Regions from separate parts of the Pseudarthrobacter sp. RHLT1-30-1 genome, predicted to be linked through region 1. Evidence: riboswitches for the same ligand, from Rfam matches in the RefSeq annotation. Region 1 holds a riboswitch; the other holds the start of a gene.

Region 1 (7,285 bases):
GCCCACCGCCTGGTCTTCGAGTCCGACCTGGTCAATGACGTGGACGTCAGTGCCCGGCTGGAAGCCTTCAACAAGACCTTCGCCGACGCCGTCGCCCGGGTCATCGCGGAGGACACCAAGTTGCCCGAGCTGGAGGCCCAGCTGCTGGGCCGCGGACTCGCGGGAATGGCCCAGATCAGTGCCCGGTACTGGCTGGAAACCGACGGCAATCTTGACCTCGATGTGGCCAGTGACCTGATCTACCGTTTAGCTTGGCGCGGAATCTCACGCTTCCCCAAGGAAACCTAGACTACAAATAGACATAACACCCTGAGAACTTTGATTGGCTGGGAGGCCTTGCAGTGGAAGTAAAGATCGGCATTCAGAACATCGGCCGCGAAATTGTCCTGGAATCGGCCCAGGATGCCGACGCCGTCGCCAAGGTGGTCGGCGAAGCCCTCGCGAAAGGCGCCGAGCTGCGCCTCACCGACGAAAAGGGCCGCCTGATCATCGTTCCCGCCAACGCCCTGGGCTATGTTGAAATCGGCGCCCAGGAATCGCGCCGCGTCGGTTTCGGCGTCCTCTAGCCTTTATCCGGTGCGCGTTCACCCGGTGCGGCGGCAGATTCCGCCGCTGCTCCATCCCGACCCGCGAGGAGTCCGAACATGCTTTCCCTGATTGTGGTTGCCCTGGTGACCGTGGCCGCGGGCTTTGTGGTCTGGGCCAATGACAAGCGGCACGCCAAATACGGCATCGCCGTGCCGGCGGGAGTCGCGCTTGCCGTGGGGATGCTGAGCTGGATCATCTTCATCTCCGCCGGGCTGGGCTACCAGCCCGGGCTGACCTGGATTCCGTGGGTGCTGCCCATGGTCCTCGGCGCAGCCGCCGCCGCGGCGGCCGTGCTGTACCTCGGCAAGTCCCGCACCCGCCGGGATACAGCCCGGCTCACTGCCATCCTGCGCTATTAGCGGGCGCTGCTAGCGGGCGCTGCTAGCCCGGCTGCGGCCGGTTGGCGGGGGCTCAGGTCGCCGGCACGTCCGGCCCGGGCCCGGCTTCAGTGCAAAGGCACAGCTGATTACCCTGCGCATCCGTGACCACCACCCAGTTGGGTGCGTGGTCACGGTTCATTAACGCCCCGGTGGCTGCCGCTTTCTCCAGCACGGTGCCGGACTCGGCCCTGCTGCGGTGGATGTCGAGGTGCAGCCGGTTCGGGTTCGGGGTGGACGTCGATTGGAACCAGACCGTCGGTCCTCGTCCATACGGGTCCACCAGGTCATCGGAGCTGCCCCGGCGGTAGCCGAGGGCAACCCGCCAGACCTCCGAAATGGCGGCCGGGTCCTCCGTGTCGATCGCCACCTCGACGGTCCGGTACAGGCCAGGCTCCGCGGTGGCCCCGATCCCGGCTGCCGCTGCACCGGCGGCTGTGGCGGCCGCGACGTCCCGCGGCGTGACTTCGTCCCCGGCGTCGTGGGAGCTGTAGCGGAGGAAGACCCGGTTGAAGCGCCAGTCCAGATCCGGGTGATGGTTTTGCTCTTCGGCCAGGCGTCCGACGGCGGCGATCAGTTCCAGCGCCGCGGCCGCTGTCGGCGCCTTGTAGACCGTGACGAGGCCACCGAGCCGGTACCGCCAGTCCGGCAGCGCCGTCAGTGCCGCGTCAACCTGGTCCTCGGTGAGGACGTCCCCGGCTGCTGCCATGGCAGGCTCCTTTGCCTAAAGGAATTCGGCCCGGCCTTCCATCACCGAGGACGCCAGCGCATGCTCCCGGCGCGGAATCCTGCCGGCCCTTTTTGCCAGCCTACCGGCGATCACCGCGTGCTTGAAGGCCCCCCCCATCAGCACCGGATTCTGCGCCCGTGTTACCGCCGTGGCCAGCAGCACGGCGTCGCAACCCAGCTCCATGGCCAGGGCCGCGTCGGAGGCGGTGCCGATCCCTGCGTCCAGGACCACGGGCACCGAGGCGCGCGAAACGATCAGTTCGATGTTGTGCGGGTTCAGGATTCCCAATCCGGTGCCGATCGGCGCGCCCAGCGGCATCACCGCGGTGGCGCCCAGGTTCTCGAGCCGCAGCGCCAGCACGGGGTCGTCGTTGGTGTAGGCGAAGACCTTGAAACCGCGGCCCACCAGCTGCTCCGTGGCCTCGACAAGTTCCACGGCGTCCGGCAGCAGGGTGTGCTCGTCCGCGATCACTTCCAGCTTCACCCAGTCCGTTTCGAGGGCTTCGCGGGCCAGCTCGGCCGTCAGCACGGCATCCCGGGCGGTGAAGCAGCCCGCGGTGTTGGGCAGAACCCGGATGTTGTGCTCCAGCAGCAGCTGGAACAACGACCCGGCCTCCGCTGGCGAGTAGCGCCGTATCGCCACGGTGGTCAGTTCCGTGCCGGAGGCCAGCAGTGCATCCCCCAGACCGTGCAGGCTCGGCGCCCCGCCGGTGCCCATGATCAGCCTCGACCCGAGCTGCACGCCGTCGAGAGTGAACAGATCCGCTGCCGCCGGGGATGCTCCCGGCGCCGCTGCCGTGGTGTTCGCGATCCCGCTCATCCTCCCTGGACCGCCGTGACCAGTTCGATGTCGTCGCCGTCGGCGAGCGCGGTGCCGTGCCACTGGCTGCGGGGAACCACCTCGGCGTTGCGGGCCACGGCGACCCCGAGTTTGGTGCCGTCCGCAGACTGGCCGTTCGGGGCCAGCAGCCGGCCGGTGACCTGGCTGACCAGCGTGCCGACCGAGGCGCCCTCGGCGAGCGTTCGCCCGGTTCCGTTCAGGGTGATGTTCATAGCGTTTCCTTGCTGTACTCGGGGGTGGATGGGTGGTGGGGGTCCGCGGCGAACCTGTCCGGCCGGAAGCGGGCCCAGCGGGGGTCGGCGACGCCGTCCATCAGCTGGCAACAGATCTCCGCGGCGGCGGGCGTGAGCAGGATTCCGTGCCGGAAGAACCCCGTGGCGATGATCAGTCCCGCAACGTCCCCCGGGCTTCCCCGTTCCGCCACCCGGCCCAGTAGCGGCGCGTTGTCCGGAGTACCGGGCCGGGCCCTGGCGGTTGCTTCCAGCAGTTCCAGTTCCGCGACCGCGGGGAGCAGCTGCTGGGCGTCGCGGAGCAGCTGGTAAACGCCGCCGGCGGACACCGCAGTGCCGGCCGGCGCTGCCGGGTGGTTGTCACCGCCGGGAGCGTCCTCGCGCTGGGTGGCTCCAATCACGACCGTGCCGTCCTCCCGGGGCACGATGTAAACCGGCACGCCGCGGACCAGTCCCCGCACCGTTGAGGTCAGCAGCGGCCGCAGTTTTTGCGGCACCCGGAGCCGGAGAATGTCGCCGTGGACCGGCCGCAGCGGCAACCGGAGTCCGGCCGGCAGGCCCGTGAGCCCGGCGGCGCCCAGGCCGTTGGCCACAATCGTCTCGCGGGCCCGGACGGAGCCGCCGCCGGCGAGACGGGCGCCGGCCACGCGGCCGTCCTCCCGGAGCAGCCCCGCGGCGCGCCGCCTGATGGTGTGGCACAGGCTGTCCGCGGCCAGGAGTTCGCCAATCCGGGCGAGCAGCCGGCGGGGGTCCACCTGGTGGTCGGCGGGGATCTCGAAGGCGCAGGAGATCCCCGGGCTCAGCAGCGGCTCTCGTGCGCGCGCCGCACGGACGGTCATCGGCTCCACGGCGAGGCCGTACGACTGCTGGACGGTGCGCAGGTCCGCAAGTGCCCGGCGGTCCGCCGCGTCGGCCCCCACGGCGAGGGTCGGCGTCGTGAGGTACCCGGTAGCGGCGCCAACGAAGCCGCCGGAATCCGTTGCCGGCCCGCCGCCGCGCTCAAGTCCGGCAGCGAATCCCGGCCAGAGCCCGGAGGATTCCAGCATGAGCTCCAGGAGGGCCTCCTCCTGGTAGTGAAGTTCGCTCACCGGGGCGAGCATTCCCGCGGCCGCCCAGCTGGCGCCGCTTCCGGGGGCTTCGTCGATCAGGGCGACTGAACGGCCCGAGCGGCTCGCGGCCCAGGCGATCCCGTGTCCGACCACGCCGCCGCCGATCACGGCGACGTCGTAATACGGGCCGGCTGCGGCGTCATGTGTGGCGGCAGCCGGCGTGCTCCCGGTGCCGGCGGCCGGGCCGCGGGCGGATATTTCGCCCATAAAGTATTCCTTCCCTACGCCGGTACTAACCGGATCAGGTCAAGCGGTCGGCTCTGACGCCCTCTCAGCCTGCCGGTTCCGGACGCCAGGGGCGTGGACGGTTGCGGCGGGCTCCCGCGGTACCGGCCCAGTTTAGGGGAACTAGGCTGGAACCATGACTCCGGATGCCCTCCACACCACCGCCCGCCTCTACCTTTGCACCGATGCCCGCCAGGAACAGCGGGACTTCGCGGACTTCGTGGACTCCGCGTATGCCGGCGGGGTCGACATCATCCAGCTGCGCGACAAGTCGCTGGAAGCGGCCGAGGAACTGGAGTTCCTGGCCATCCTGCATCAGGCCGCCGAGCGTCACGGCAAGCTCTGGGCCGTCAACGACCGGGCGGACCTCGCCGCTCTCTCGGGCGCTCCGGTGTTCCACATCGGGCAAAAGGACCTCCCGCTCCCGGCAGCCCGGGACTTCATCGGCCAGGACGCCGTGATCGGGATGTCCACCCACAGTCCGGAGCAGGTGGAGGCAGCCATCGCCGCGGCCCCCGGCCGCCACGGCCTGGACTACTTTTGCGTCGGGCCGGTCTGGGCCACCCCGACCAAGCCCGGCCGCGCCGCCGTCGGGCTCGGACTGGTGCGCCACGCGGCGGACGCGGTCCGCCGGGCCGCGGGGAGGGCCGGGGACGAGTCCGAAGGCACCAACACCGTCACCAACTCCGACGCCGGCACCGGCGCCGCCGCAGGTATTGTGCCGTGGTTTGCGATCGGGGGCATTGACCTCGGAAATGTGGAGCAGGTGGTGGACGCCGGGGCCCGCCGGATCGTGGTGGTGCGCGCGATCACGGAGGCCGATGATCCCGCCGACGCCGCCCGGTCCCTGCTGGCTGCACTCGATGCCGCGGGAAACTGAGCCCGGTCCGTCCCCTCAGCCGGCCAGGCCGAGGTCTCTCATCCGGCGCGAATGGTTCGCCGCCAGTTCCGCCATCAGCACGCGCACAAGTTCCCCGGACCGGTCCCCGTCCGCGCCGGCCAGGCCGCCGACGAACGCATTCTCAACACCCACACGCTGCGCCTGGGTCAGGGCCTCCCCGAGCAGGCGCCTGGCCCACAGCGCCAGCCGCGAGGCCAGCCGCGGGTCATCGGCGAGGGCGGTCTTGAGCAACTCCCGCAGCACCGCCGTGGCCTCCTCATCGGCCTGGATCTGCTCCACCAGGGCCCGCGTGCCGGCGTCAACGTCGCGGGACACCGCGCGGTAGAAATCGGCGGAGACGGTGTCGATCACATACGCCTTCATCAGGGATTCGTACCAGTCCGAGGGGCGGGTGCGTTCGTGGAAGTGGTCCACGGACGGCTGGAACGGCAGCATTGCGGCCTCAACGTCCAGCCCCATGGCGTCCAGTTTGGCGCTCACCAGTTCATAGTGCTGGAACTCGATCACCGCGATCCGGCCCAGCACCGCCCGGTCGTGCAGCGTGGGGGAATACCGCGCATCGGAGGAGAGCCGTTCGAAGGCGGACAGCTCGCCGTAGGCCATCACGCCCAGCAGATCCCTCAGGAAGCTGTTGTATCGGGCAGGATCGACCGGGGATGTGCTCATGATCCAAGACTAATGGCGCAAATGAAGCTAATCTGATTTTCGTGTCCCATCATCGTCTGACCCCGAGTGTCCACCAGCAAAAGAACCAGCTTGCCGAGGCGCTCAATGCGCTGCGCACGACACTGGAGCTGCCGGGGCCCTTCCCCGAAGACGCACTCCGGGAGGCCAAGGAGGCGGTCGCCGGGCACGAGCTGCCGGAGCTGGATTTCACCCATATCGAGTTTGTAACCATCGATCCGGCGTCCTCCACCGACCTGGACCAGGCCCTCTTCATCGACCGTGCCGGTGAGGGCTACAAGGTCTTCTACGCGATCGCCGATGTCCCCTCCTTTGTCTCCCCCGGTGGTGCGCTCGATGCCGAGACGCGCCGCCGCGGCCAGACCTTCTACACCCCGAACGGCCGGATTCCGCTGCACCCGGAAGTCATCAGCGAGGAAGCAGGCAGCCTGCTGGCCGGCCAGCTGTGCGCCGCATTCGTCTGGGAATTCGAGCTCGACGCCGCCGCCGAGGTGTCCGCGGTGCTGGTCCGCCGCGCAGCGGTCCGCAGCCGGGCCAAGCTCAGTTACCGCGGGGTGCAGTCCGAGCTTGACGCCGGAACGGCCGCCCCCGTCCTCCAGCTGCTCAAGGAGGTCGGGATGAAGCGGGTGGAGCTGGAACGGCTCCGCGGCGGCGCCAGCCTGAACATGCCGGAGCAGGAAATCGAACAGCTGCCCGACGGCGGCTACCGGATTGTCGCTGCGCCGCCGCTGCCCGTGGAGGACTGGAACGCCCAGATTTCCCTGATGACCGGGATGGCCGCCGCCGAAATCATGCTGGCCGGCAAAGTAGGCATCCTGCGCACCATGCCGGCCCCGGATGAAGCCTCACTGGCGCACTTCCACCGCCAGACCCGCGCCCTGGGCAAGCCGTGGGACGGCCAGATGAGTTACGGCGAATACCTGCGCACCCTGGATCCCACGGACGCCCGGCAACTGGCGATCGTGCACTCGGCCGGCATGCTGTTCCGCGGCGCCGGCTACACCCCCTTCGACGGGACGGTCCCCGAGGCGGCCACCCAGGCCGCCATCGGCGCCGCCTACGCCCACTCCACCGCCCCGCTGCGCCGGCTGATCGACCGGTTTGTCCTGGTGATCTGCGAGGCGCTCAGCAACGGCACCGCCGTCCCCGACTGGGCCCGCGCCGCCCTGCCGTCCCTTCCCTCGATCATGGCGACCTCGGACCAGCTGGCCGCCAAGCTGGAACGCCTCGCGCTCGACACCGTCGAGGCTGCCCTCCTGGTCAACCACGTCGGCCAGGAGTTCGACGCCGTCGTGATCTCAGGCAGCAAGCCAGCCCGGAATGGCAAGACCGGCAACGGGAAGGGCGCTGATGGCAAGAACGGCAACGACAAGGGCGGGAACGGCAACGGCGGCGCCAAGGCTGGCAACGGAAACGGACCCTCCGGAATCGTGCAGATCGCCGAGCCCGCGGTGACCGCCCGCTGCCCCGGCGAACTGGAACCCGGCACCCAGGTCCGGGTCCGCATCGTCTCCGCCGACATCGCCACCCGCGAGGTCAAACTGGAGCTGGTGGGCTGAGCACCCGGCAGGTTCCCACACGCCGTCGGCGGTCTCCGTCGA
Region 2 (7,285 bases), on a different contig from region 1:
ATCCTCTGATCCGGGCTGTCCCGCAATGCCATTGGACGGCACCTGGTTGTGGCGTGTAGATCAACGGGTTTCAGAACAATTCCGCCGGCCCTCCAGGGCTGCCGCACCCCACTGCCGGTGCGAACCTGAGGGTATCCAATTGACTTCTGTCAATGCCTGCGGGTGTTGACAAATATTTGCCCCAACGGGTGCCGGATGTGGCGGCACGTCAGGGGCAGGAGTGTCGCCACATATGGATAATGACCAGGTTGTAACAGGCAACGAAGACGCGCTTGTCACGAACGAAGCGGCCGGAGAAACGGCAACAGCTGCAGCCACGCCGCCGAAGCGGCCGGTCCGGGCCCGCCGCAAGGCGCTGCCGAAGACCGGCGCCGCAGCGGACGCAGGTACCGCAATTGAAGCAGACGCCGTCGCAGACGCAGCAGCTGCAGTAACCGGAACAGCAGCAGACGCAGCGGTTCCCGCCGAGGGCGCGGAGGCCCCGGCCGCTGAAGCCAAGGCCAAGGCACCCGCCCGCCGGTCCCGGGCCCGCAAGGTCGCCGAACCGGCCGCACCCCTTCCTGCGTTCGCTGACGACGCAGCCGAAACTCCCACCGCCGTGACCCCGGCAGTTGAGACTTCGGCAGTGGGCGCTGAGGCGCCAGTTGAGAAGCCGATCCGGCGCCGCGTGGGCCGCGCCAAGGCAGGAGCCCCCGCGGCGGCCCCGACCGCCCAGACCGCGGCAGAGGAAGCCTCCGCGGCCGCCCCGGCAGAAGCGCCGGAGGCACCCGCCGCCGTTGACACTGCCCCCGCCCGCAGCGCCCGTACCTCCCGCAGCACACGCACCGGCCGGACCGGCCGCACCGCCCCGTCCGCGGGCCCGGCAGCCGAGGCAACTGAAGCAACAGAAGCCCCCGCCGAAGCCCCCGCAGTAACCGAAGCAACAGAAGCCCCCGCCGAAGCCCCCGCAGTAACCGAAGCAACAGGAGCCCCCGCGGCCGCCGAAGCACGCTCCGCCGCCTCGCTCTTCCTCGAGCCCGGCGCGCTGTCCTCGATGATCTTCCAGGCTCCCGACCTGACCGCCGTCGTGCGCCCGGCCCCCGCCGCAGCGTCCGCAGCAGCCGTGGCAGAAACTGACGACGAAGAAGAAGACGGTGAGGACGGCGAAGACGCCGGCAGCCGCCGTCGGCGCCGCAGCCGCGGCCGCCGCGGCCGCACCGGCCGCGGAACTGACACCGAGGCCGGGGCCGGAAACGACTCCGAAGCCGCGGGAGACGAAGAAGAGGACGGTTCCGAGGAGCCGCTCGAGGACGGCGTGACCTCGCGCCGTCGCCGTCGCCGCCGCCGTGGTGAGCAGGACCTGGAACTGACCGGCGGGGAAGACGACGATCCGCCCAACACGGTGACCCGTGTCCGGGCACCCCGTGCGGCTACCGAGGCGCCGGTCAACAACCGCGTCACGTCCCTGAAGGGCTCCACCCGGCTTGAGGCGAAGAAGCAGCGCCGCCGCGAATCCCGCGACACCGGCCGCCGCCGCACCGTGATTACCGAGGCTGAGTTCCTGGCCCGGCGCGAATCGGTCGACCGCCAGATGATCGTCCGCCAGCGCGACGACAGAATCCAGATCGGCGTCCTCGAGGACGGCGTCCTGGCCGAGCATTTCGTGTCCAAGACCCAGCAGGATTCCCTGATCGGCAACGTCTACCTGGGCAAGGTCCAGAACGTGCTGCCGTCGATGGAAGCCGCCTTCGTTGACATCGGACGCGGCCGCAACGCCGTGCTCTACGCCGGTGAAGTCAACTGGGAGTCCGTCAACCTGGAGGGCAAGCAGCGCCGGATCGAAAACGCGCTGAAGTCCGGAGACTCCGTGCTGGTCCAGGTCACCAAGGACCCGGTCGGCCACAAGGGTGCCCGCCTCACGAGCCAGATCTCACTGCCGGGCCGCTACCTCGTGTACGTACCCGGCGGCTCCATGACCGGCATTTCCCGCAAGCTGCCCGACGTCGAGCGCAACCGGCTGAAGCGGATCCTCAAGGACCGGCTGCCGGAACACGCCGGCGTCATTGTCCGCACCGCGGCCGAGGGTGCGTCCGAGGAAGAGCTCACGCACGACATCAACCGACTCCGCGCCCAGTGGGAAGGCATCGAAGGCCAGTCGACCTCCACCAAGATCCTCGCCCCCGAACTGCTCTACGGCGAACCCGATCTGACCATCAAGGTGGTCCGTGACGTCTTCAACGAGGACTTCTCCAAGCTGATCGTCTCCGGCGAGGAGGCGTGGGACACCATCGAGGCCTACGTCACCTACGTGGCGCCCGACCTCGTCGGCCGGCTGGAGAAGTGGACCAAGGACACGGACATCTTCGCGGCCTGGCGCATCGACGAGCAGATCCACAAGGCCCTGGACCGCAAGGTCTTCCTGCCCTCCGGCGGCTCCCTCGTGATCGACCGCACCGAAGCCATGACCGTCGTGGACGTCAACACCGGCAAATTCACCGGCAGCGGCGGAAACCTTGAGGAAACCGTCACCAAGAACAACCTCGAAGCAGCCGAGGAAGTCGTCCGGCAGCTCCGGCTCCGCGACATCGGCGGGATCATCGTCATCGACTTCATCGACATGGTGCTCGAATCCAACCGCGACCTCGTGCTGCGCCGCATGGTCGAATGCCTGGGCCGGGACCGGACCAAGCACCAGGTCGCCGAGGTGACCTCACTGGGCCTCGTGCAGATGACGCGCAAGCGGATGGGCACCGGCCTGCTGGAAGTCTTCGGCGAGCAGTGCGAAACCTGCGACGGCCGCGGCATCGTCACCCACGACGAGCCCGTGGAGCACCGCCGCGCCAACGTGGTGGCCGCAGAGCACCACGTCCCGCGGACCGAGCACCAGCCCGCCGCCGCACGCACCGAACGTACCGAACGCAAGAGCCGACGCCGCGGCAGGGGCGGCCAGGGCACGGACGAGCAGTCCGTCCCGGCAGCAGTCCACCCGGAGCCCACCGAGGCCGAGCGCCACGCCAAGGCGGAGGCAACCCGCGCCGCGCTGGCGAACATCGCCGCTGCGGCGCACGCCGCGCACCTGCACGACGGCGAGACAGCCACCGCTGTCGATGCCCGGACCCGCCAGGCCGCCGTCGATGCAGTGGTCGAGCTGGCCGCGTCGGAGGAGGCAGCCGGCCGCCCTGCCGCCGTGCTGACGTTCGGCGGTGAGCAGGTCGCCCTGCCCTTCGTCGAGCACGCCGACCAGGCGAGTGCCCCCGCCCTCACCCTGGACCTGCTGACCGAGGCCTTCGCCCACCTGGGTGAAACCGAGGCGGCCCCGGAGGCCGCAGCCACCGGAGCAGCCCCGGCAGCAGCCCCGGAGCCGGCGGCGAAGGCAGCCCCGGCCGCCCGGACCGCAGCGGCAGCTCCGGCGCGCGCCGGCGGCACCGGCCCGGGACGCGCCCAGGCCCCGGGTTCCCAGACCGAGGCAGACACCGCGGGCGGCACCTCCCGTGCCCGCCGCGGCCGCCGCAACCGGAGCGCCAGCCGCGCCCAGGGCGCAGCGAACGAGACCTCGGTGGAACAGCGGAGGGAAACCCCGCAGGCCGCGCCCGTCTCGGTGCACGAGGCCAAGGTCCCGGCAGCACTGCCGGCCGCCAAGCCTGCCGCGAGCGAGCCGATCATCCTCGGTGTCGGCGTGCCGGCTTCCGAGCTCTAACGGCAGAAACAGTTCAACCAGGCCGCGGGTGCGGTCCGGACCGCGTAGCAATACGCCAGGTTCGGGCCGTGCCCGCGGCTTCGTTAACGGACCCGGCTAGGCTGGATCCTGACACGGGGTGCCGCATCGAGCCGGCTGAGATCCAAACCCGTTGAACCTGTCCGGTTAGCACCGGCGAAGGGATGTCTCTTATGACCGCCGCCCCATCGTTTCTCCCGCCCGCCCCTGCCGCGCCCGTATCGCGGATCCCAAGGGTGCTGGCGATCGCCGGCTCCGATCCCTCCGGCGGCGCAGGCATCCAGGCCGACCTCAAAAGCATTGCCGCGCATGGTGGCTACGGCATGGCAGCGATCACCGCCCTGACCGCGCAGAACACCCGCGGCGTCAGCGCCGTGCACGTCCCGCCGGCGGACTTCCTGACCGCCCAGCTCGACGCCCTCAGCCAGGACATCAGCATCGACGCCGTCAAGATCGGGATGCTGGGGGATGCCTCCGTGATCGACGCCGTCCGCGGCTGGCTGGCGAAGTCCCGCCCCGGCGTCGTGGTCCTGGATCCCGTGATGGTGGCGACCAGCGGCGACCGGCTGCTGCAGGAATCCGCGGAGGCGGCCCTGCACGCGCTGTTGCCGTACGCGGACCTGCTCACGCCCAACCTCGCCGAACTCGCCATCCTGCTCCGGGAGACGGTCGCCGAGGACTGGGCCGGGGCACTGGAACAGGGCAAGCGGCTCGCCGCCCAGACCGGCACCACGGTCCTGGTGAAGGGCGGCCACCTCGACGGCGGCCGGCTCCCCGGCGGCGGCGGCCACCTCGACGGCGGCCGGCTCCCCGGCGGCGGCGGGACCGGAGATCCCGACGGCGCCGGCTGCCCGGACGCGCTGATCAACACCGGGGGGCTCCTGGCCCGGGACCTCATTGTGGTGCCGGGGGAGCGCGTGCCCACCCGCAACAGCCACGGCACCGGCTGCTCGCTGTCCTCGGCGATCGCCACGGTGCAGGCCAGAATCATCGGACAGGCCGGCACGGGGGACTGGGAGGCCGCGCTCCGCGAGGTCAAGCCCTGGCTCCGGGAGGCCCTGCGCACCTCCGACCGGCTCGACGTAGGCACCGGCAACGGCCCGGTGCACCACTTCCACCACGTCCAGCAGCAGACCGAAGATCACTCCGGCGCCGGCCGGGTACCGGCCCAGGGTGAATTTGCCGCCGCGCTGCGGGACGCCGCCACCGGCGACCTGGCCGCGATCCACGGGCTGGACTTCATCAGGGGCCTGGCCGACGGGTCGCTGCCGGAGCGGGATTTCGCCTACTACCTCAGCCAGGACGCCCTGTACCTGAACGGCTATTCCCGGGTCCTGGCCCGGGCCGCAGCCATCGCACCTACCGAGGCCGAACAGCTCTTCTGGCTCCGCTCCGCGCAGAACTGCCTCGAAGTGGAATCCGAGCTGCACCGGACCTGGCTGGGCACCCGCACCGCCGGGGTGACCCCCGGGCCGGTCACCCGGTCCTACCTGGACCATCTGCTGGCCGCCTCGGCCGGCAGCTACGGCGTGCTGGTGGCCGCCGTGCTGCCGTGCTTCTGGCTCTACGCCGAGTTGGGGGAGAGCCTGCACGCGCAGTTCCTCGCAGCAGGCGCGCCGGACGCGCATCCCTACGCGGTGTGGCTGCGCACCTATGCCGATGCGGAGTTCGCCGCCGCCACCCGGCAGGCAATCGCCTACACCGACGCCGCGGCCCGGGCGGCGTCGGCCGGGGAACGGGACGCCATGACCCGGGCCTTCCGGCAGTCCGCCCGCTACGAGGTCGACTTCTTCGACGCGCCGCGGCTGCACGCCTGACGGCGGGGGTCCGCGGAGCCTGTACGATAGGTGGGCACGGTTCCGGAACTCGTTACGGCAGGCTCTGTCCATACAGAGTGGCGCCTACCACGTATTTCACGTCGGAACCAGCCTCATTTGCGGCCGAAGGCAAAATTAGCGTAGTCTAGATCTTCGGTGCTTACGCCAACACTTGGGTTATGACCTTGAGGACGCTCCACTCGATTTCGAGTGCGATTGTCCACGGGATAGCTCATGGGTCCCCCCGGGGAACCCACCGGCGTAGAGGCACAGCGTGAGCCGGACCAGAAACTTTGGACCCAGGTTCCGCACGCAAATCTAGTAATAAACGTCGAGAGAAGTGAGTTCCCCAGTGGTGTACGCGATTGTCCGCGCAGGCGGCCGCCAAGAGAAGGTTTCCGTTGGAGACTTCGTTACCCTGAACCGCGTCCCCGGTGGAGCCGGCAGCACCTTTGAGTTGCCCGCACTGCTCCTGGTGGATGGTGACAAGGTCACGTCTGCAGCTACGGACCTGGCCAAGGTAAAGGTTACGGCTGAGATCCTTGAGGACCTTCGCGGTCCCAAGATCGTCATCCAGAAGTTCAAGAACAAGACCGGTTACAAGAAGCGCCAGGGTCACCGTCAGGAATTGACCAAGGTCAAGATCACCGGTATCAAGTAACTACTCGTTACTGTTCAGGTCTTCAGCAGGTTCCCCAGAATTTAAGGCAGGCATTTCCAAATGGCACATAAAAAAGGCGCGAGTTCCACTCGCAACGGTCGTGACTCGAACGCCCAGTACCTCGGCGTCAAGCGCTTCGGCGGCCAGGTAGTTTCCGCAGGCGAGATCATCGTCCGCCAGCGTGGCACCCACTTCCACCCGGGCGCCGGCGTTGGCCGCGGCGGCGACGACACCCTGTTCGCACTGACCCCCGGCGCTGTCGAGTTCGGCACCCGCCGCGGTCGTCGCGTCGTGAACATTGTGACTGCTGCAGCTGCAGAGTAACAACAAGTCTTAAAACGGTGGGGCGGGCCATTAGGTCCGCTCCACCGGTGTTTTAACCGCATTACAATCATCCTGGGCGTCTTTGAGGCCCGGGGAACAGCACTGAGGAGATCCACGTGGCGAGCTTTGTAGACCGGGTAGTACTGCACGTATCCGGCGGTACCGGCGGCCACGGCTGTGTCTCCGTTCACCGCGAGAAGTTCAAGCCGCTCGGCGGTCCCGACGGCGGCAATGGCGGCAACGGCGGCGACGTCATCCTCCGTGTCGACCCGCAGACCACCACCCTGCTGGACTACCACCACGCCCCGCACCGCCACGCCACCAACGGCGGCCCCGGCATGGGTGACTGGCGCGGCGGCAAGCACGGCGAGACCCTGATCCTCCCGGTTCCCGAGGGCACCGTGGTCAAGACCAAGGACGGCCGGGTCCTCGCTGACCTCGTGGGTGAAGGCACCGAATACATTGCGGCCGCCGGCGGCATCGGCGGGCTGGGCAACGCCTCGCTCTCCTCGCAGAAGCGCCGCGCGCCCGGCTTCGCCCTCCTCGGCATCGAAGGCGACGCCGCCGACGTCGTCCTGGAACTGAAGTCCATTGCCGATATCGCCCTGGTCGGCTTCCCGTCCGCCGGCAAGTCCAGCCTGATCGCCGCGATGTCCGCCGCGCGGCCCAAGATCGCCGACTACCCCTTCACCACCCTGATCCCCAACCTCGGGGTGGTCCAGGCCGGCGAGGTGCGATTCACCATCGCCGATGTCCCCGGCCTGATCGAGGGCGCCAGCGAAGGCAAGG

Evidence for each region. Region 1 has a riboswitch for thiamine pyrophosphate ahead of thiO (glycine oxidase ThiO). Riboswitches for the same ligand answer to the same signal wherever they lie in the genome.
Region 2: another riboswitch for thiamine pyrophosphate. It lies ahead of AC50YM_RS19840 (bifunctional hydroxymethylpyrimidine kinase/phosphomethylpyrimidine kinase); the one in region 1 lies ahead of thiO (glycine oxidase ThiO).

Annotation. Positions count from the first base shown of each region.
Region 1 is NZ_JBWZCG010000002.1:244,000-251,284, forward strand. It holds gene AC50YM_RS03495 (TetR/AcrR family transcriptional regulator) at 1-288, shown strand, start outside; gene AC50YM_RS03500 (DUF3107 domain-containing protein) at 342-566, shown strand; gene AC50YM_RS03505 (hypothetical protein) at 645-947, shown strand; gene AC50YM_RS03510 (4a-hydroxytetrahydrobiopterin dehydratase) at 1,000-1,674, opposite strand; gene AC50YM_RS03515 (thiazole synthase) at 1,690-2,514, opposite strand; gene thiS (sulfur carrier protein ThiS) at 2,511-2,747, opposite strand; gene thiO (glycine oxidase ThiO) at 2,744-4,081, opposite strand; TPP riboswitch at 4,075-4,209, opposite strand; gene AC50YM_RS03530 (thiamine phosphate synthase) at 4,236-4,979, shown strand; gene AC50YM_RS03535 (ferritin-like fold-containing protein) at 4,995-5,666, opposite strand; gene AC50YM_RS03540 (RNB domain-containing ribonuclease) at 5,708-7,243, shown strand.
Region 2 is NZ_JBWZCG010000045.1:1,082-8,366, forward strand. It holds gene AC50YM_RS19835 (Rne/Rng family ribonuclease) at 233-3,676, shown strand; TPP riboswitch at 3,781-3,876, shown strand; gene AC50YM_RS19840 (bifunctional hydroxymethylpyrimidine kinase/phosphomethylpyrimidine kinase) at 3,868-5,511, shown strand; gene rplU (50S ribosomal protein L21) at 5,864-6,172, shown strand; gene rpmA (50S ribosomal protein L27) at 6,233-6,496, shown strand; gene obgE (GTPase ObgE) at 6,613-7,285, shown strand, end outside.